DNA from 2 places in the Peribacillus sp. NPDC060253 genome. Region 1 is predicted to be linked to the other one. Evidence: riboswitches for the same ligand, from Rfam matches in the RefSeq annotation. Region 1 holds a riboswitch; the other holds the start of a gene.

Region 1 (2,410 bases):
CGCCTCATTGCGATAGCAAAGGCAATAGTCAAAGGACCCACCCTGCCTGCAAACATCGTGAATATGATGAGCATCCGGCCAACCGGTGATAATTCGGGTGTCAAACCCATTGAAAGTCCCACGGTGGCGAATGCTGAAGTGGCTTCAAATAAAATCATCAAGAAATCACTTCCGCTTTCAGTGATGGTCAGCAGAATGGTGATTATGGAAACGATGAATACGCCAATGAATGTAACGGATAACGCTTTAAAGACCGTTTCACTCACAATGCGGTGACGGTATAATACCACATCACCCTTTCCTGTAATTTGTGACCAGACCGTTCCGACGAGCGTCGCTAATGTGGTTGTTTTAATCCCGCCGCCAGTCGATCCAGGTGAAGCCCCAACGAACATCAAGAAAATGATGAGCAGTAATGTGGGCTGCGTTAAATCAGGGATATTCAGCGTATTGGAGCCTGCTGTCCTTGGTGAAACCGATTGAAATAGAGACGATAACGTTTTACCCATGAAAGATAAAGGCTGCAATGTTTTGGCATTACCGAATTCAAATAAAAAGATTAAAATGGCACCGCCTATTGTAAGGATCAAGCTAGTCATCAATACAACCTTCGTATGTACGGATAAACGATGGGTATCACGATATTCGTATAGTTCATTCATCACGAGAAAACCTATTCCCCCTAAAGTGATGAGGAAGACGACCGTAATGGTTACGAATGGATCGGATACATAAGGGGTCAAACTCCTGAATTCTCCCATTAAATCAAAACCGGCATTATTGAAATTGGATATGGAATGAAAAACCCCGTAATAAATCGCTTTGCCGATTGGCATGTCAAAAGAAAAGCGGATCGATAAGATGATGGCACCGATGCCTTCAATGATGGCCGTGAAAATTAAAAGCCGTTTTACTAACCTGACTATACCTGCCATGGATAAATTATTTAAGGACTCCTGCAAGAGTAACCTGCCTTTTAACGAAATCTTCTTGCCTAATAAGAAAAAGAAAAATGTCGCAAATGACATGAATCCTAAGCCGCCGATTTGAATCAGTGTTAAGATGACCAACTCACCAAAGGTGGTGAAAGTCGTTCCCGTATCCACTACGACAAGCCCTGTTACACATGTAGCGGAGGTTGAGGTGAATAAAGCATCCAGAAAAGCAAGACCATTTCCATTTTCAGTGGAAATCGGCAGGGTCAGCAAATAGGCCCCAATAAGTATCAAGGTGGCAAAGCCGAGTACAAGGATTTTTGGCGGATCCAATAATTTTTTTGTCATATTCAAATGATCATCCCTACCCATAAAAATATTGTTTAAAACTGTATGAATATCTTAACCATCAATCTTCTTTCCACAACTTTTTTTAAGGCATAATAAAAAGACCTACGAAAACATCACAGTTAATTTGCCACAAAAAGCGTGAAAAAAAACTCTCGATATAGGCGGTCTTATGACCTCCTTCGCTTTAGCCGACGAAGTTAGCTGACGGGTAGGATGGCGAAAGAGCAAATCTCATCCCTTCTGCAAGGCAGAATTAACCCCAAATAAGTGGGTCCTCCGTACTCAATTTCCTTGAGTCTTGGCCGAATTCTATTAAATTGATAAACGTATTCTACTCCCATCATTTAGCAGTTGTAAACCCCTATATTGTAAAAAAATATTTCTTTAACAAAACTGAAAATTTACGTTTTATTTACATTTTGAAAACGTATTGACAAATATTAGTTAGCACATTATGATAGGTTCGATTAAATCAAAAATGACAATCAGAATCGATGTACGATATACAGCATTTTCAAGTAGAACAATATATAAAATTACTTTTGGGAATGATAAAGCAATTCATTCGTATTTAAAAAGTTTTTGACATTTCATAAAAAAGGCGGGCAAATATGGAGAAGACGTACAATAGATATGTTATTAACGCGACAGGCAAAGGCGGGCAGACATATTTAACACAATGCCAGGATAAAGATGCACTAAAAAAATGGATAGCCGATCATGAGGATCAAATCATAATGAAAGAGTTAAGGATAACGGATAAGAAAAAGAACCCTTTTTTAAAATTGTTTTCTCTAAGGTAAAATCCTTGAATCCCACCATTCTTTAGGCGGCATTTTTTTATTAATTCCTGCGTTATGGCCAGGAACCTTGAAGCCGAGGAATCCATATCTTGTTTCGCTTTAGAACCCCATTTATATCAAATGGGGTTTTTTGCGTGCAAAATCGTATTATTTACAATATTATCCTATTGATGTTAAAATTTAGATGAAAACAGTGGTGAAGGGATCGCTTTCCAACCATGTTTATTGAGGGCAGTCTCCTAGCATTACGGTGGCACCAAGAAATATGATCTCGTCCACAAGATGCTTCTCTTGGGAACGGGATTTTTTTATTGCTTATAT
Region 2 (2,410 bases), on a different contig from region 1:
CCTTTTCAGTTACACCGATCCGGCTTGTATTATGGCTTGGATGTCTTTCCTTTTTCGTAAGCTTACTTTTTGGATCATACTTTTTATGGTTAAAGTTTTATGGGCAAACAGAAACTGGCTGGACCTCATTAATTACCTCTATATGGTTGATTGGTGGACTACAGTTGATTGCTGTCGGCTTGATTGGGGAATATATCGGTAAAATCTATAATGAATCCAAACGTCGGCCTAAATATATTGTGGATTTGGATCTATTTAATCCGCTTGATTTAAAAAAACGGGAGCAACTAGACAATGAACGAAACAGTTTGGAAAAACTTTCTGGAACGCACTAATTCCTTTATCCGCTTTTTACTGGTTGGAATAGTCAATACAGCGGTTGGACTTTCCATCATGCTTTTTTTTATGAATTTTCTTGGTTTATCTTATTGGATCTCGACCTTTTTCGGCAATGGTATGGGAGCTGTAACAAGTTTTCTGTTAAACAGGAATTTTACCTTTAGAAGCGATATAGAGTGGCGTAGAGGGGCTGCCCGTTTCATTTGCGTCATCCTGATTAGTTATTCAGTCGCGTATTCTTTAGGTCAAGCCATCGCAGAATCTATGGAAGGGTCTGTTCGTTTGTCCATACAACAAAATGTGGCTGTACTGATTGGAACAGTCTTTTATACAGTACTTAACTATATGGGACAGAAATACTTTGTTTTCAAAAAAAGTATTTTGAAACCAATTCAAGAAGGCAGGAATTAGCAGATCGAAAGGTGAGTTAGATTGAATGGAGAGGTGTTCTTGACGATTTCTGCGAGGCTGGTCATTTTTTCTTTTTAGGACAACCAGAATGTTCAATAATCTCTTCAATCACACTTTCTGAAAATTCAACAAAATAATATTTCACTTTCTTTTTTAGCCAGGTATTCATCATTTTCCTTCCTTCAAATCATGTGTTTGGGTCACATATGAAGTATGCGTTATCAACATGACCTCACTATCAATAAATTATTGTATTTATGTGCAAAATTTTCATTTACTTTTCCAATTCACGGGAGTATGATAAACAACAGTTTCATATTTCTAAATCGCTGAAGTCTTTTGGCACGGGGGAACCGTTATTGGGATTGTTTTACAATTCAAGGGGTGAATCCTTTATAAGGTAGGGCTACTCAAAGGTCCGAATCCGACAGCTAACCTCGTAAGCGTTTATGAGAAGGAAGGTGGAGCTTGTGAGACAAAAAAATGATGTCTGCAGGTCTATTTAATTATGGATTGCAGGCATTTTTATTTTCTTTTTTTTTTTCACATGGCTGGGCAACATAAACTTATAATTTATTAAATATGGCGGTGAGTTCTTAATGTTATCTTCTTTAAAGAGGTTTTTGATAGGCAGGCCCTTAAAATCAAATGCACTTGGTGATCAAAAACTGAATAAAACAAAAGCTTTGGCGATACTATCTTCCGATGCTTTGTCTTCGGTGGCATATGGTCCGGAACAAATATTGATCGTGCTGATCACAATCGGTGTAACAGCATTCTGGTATTCCATCCCGATTGCCATTGGAGTATTGATCCTGTTAACTGCTTTGATTTTGTCTTATAGGCAAATTATTTTTGCTTATCCCCATGGTGGAGGAGCCTATGTCGTTTCAAAAAACAATCTAGGTGTCAACCCAGGGTTGATAGCTGGTGGATCTTTGTTGGTCGATTATATATTGACTGTGGCGGTAAGTGTTTCTGCCGGCACTGATGCCATCACATCTGCTTTTCCTAGCCTGCATTCCCATAATGTGATCATCGCTATCATTTTTGTCATTCTGCTTACCATCCTAAACCTAAGAGGAGTAACCGAGTCGGCCTCTGTTTTGGCCTATCCGGTGTACCTATTCGTTTTAGCGTTATTCATTCTGATTGGTGTAGGATTATACAAAATCTCGACGGGCGAAGTTAATCCTGAATTGCATGCGTCGATCGGAACACCAGTAGCGGGCATCAGTTTATTTATACTGCTAAGAGCTTTTGCATCAGGCAGCTCGGCATTGACAGGTGTTGAAGCCATCTCCAATGCGATTCCGAACTTTAAAAATCCGGCTCCTAATAATGCGGCTAAAACCTTAATAGCGATGGGTTCCTTACTAGCTGTATTATTTTCAGGAATTGTATTCTTAGCCTATTATTTAAGCATTGTTCCTAGCGCAGAGGTAACGGTCGTCTCGCAGATTGCTGAAGAGATCTTTGGACGGAATTTCATGTATTTCTTTATTCAAGGTACGACTGCATTGATATTAATCCTTGCTGCCAACACTGGCTATTCTGCTTTCCCTTTGCTTGCGGTAAATCTTGCAAAGGATAAATTCATACCAAGGGCGTTCACGATTAGAGGAGACCGATTGGGATATTCCAATGGAATTATCATTTT

What was found. A riboswitch is a leader RNA that binds a small molecule or an ion and turns the genes downstream of it on or off. The one in region 1 is predicted to bind cyclic di-AMP.
Region 2: it holds a riboswitch for cyclic di-AMP, as region 1 does, so the genes downstream of both, ACFWE9_RS21400 (APC family permease) here and ACFWE9_RS14110 (TrkH family potassium uptake protein) in region 1, are expected to answer to the same signal.

The regions. Positions count from the first base shown of each region.
Region 1 covers NZ_JBHXAS010000048.1:18,304-20,713, reverse strand. Annotated here, with positions in the region: gene ACFWE9_RS14110 (TrkH family potassium uptake protein) at 1-1,283, opposite strand, end outside; cyclic di-AMP (ydaO/yuaA leader) riboswitch at 1,458-1,600, opposite strand; gene ACFWE9_RS14105 (hypothetical protein) at 1,898-2,089, shown strand.
Region 2 covers NZ_JBHXAS010000111.1:7,489-9,898, reverse strand. Annotated here, with positions in the region: gene ACFWE9_RS21410 (glycosyltransferase family 2 protein) at 1-335, shown strand, start outside; gene ACFWE9_RS21405 (GtrA family protein) at 295-750, shown strand; cyclic di-AMP (ydaO/yuaA leader) riboswitch at 1,068-1,211, shown strand; gene ACFWE9_RS21400 (APC family permease) at 1,350-2,410, shown strand, end outside.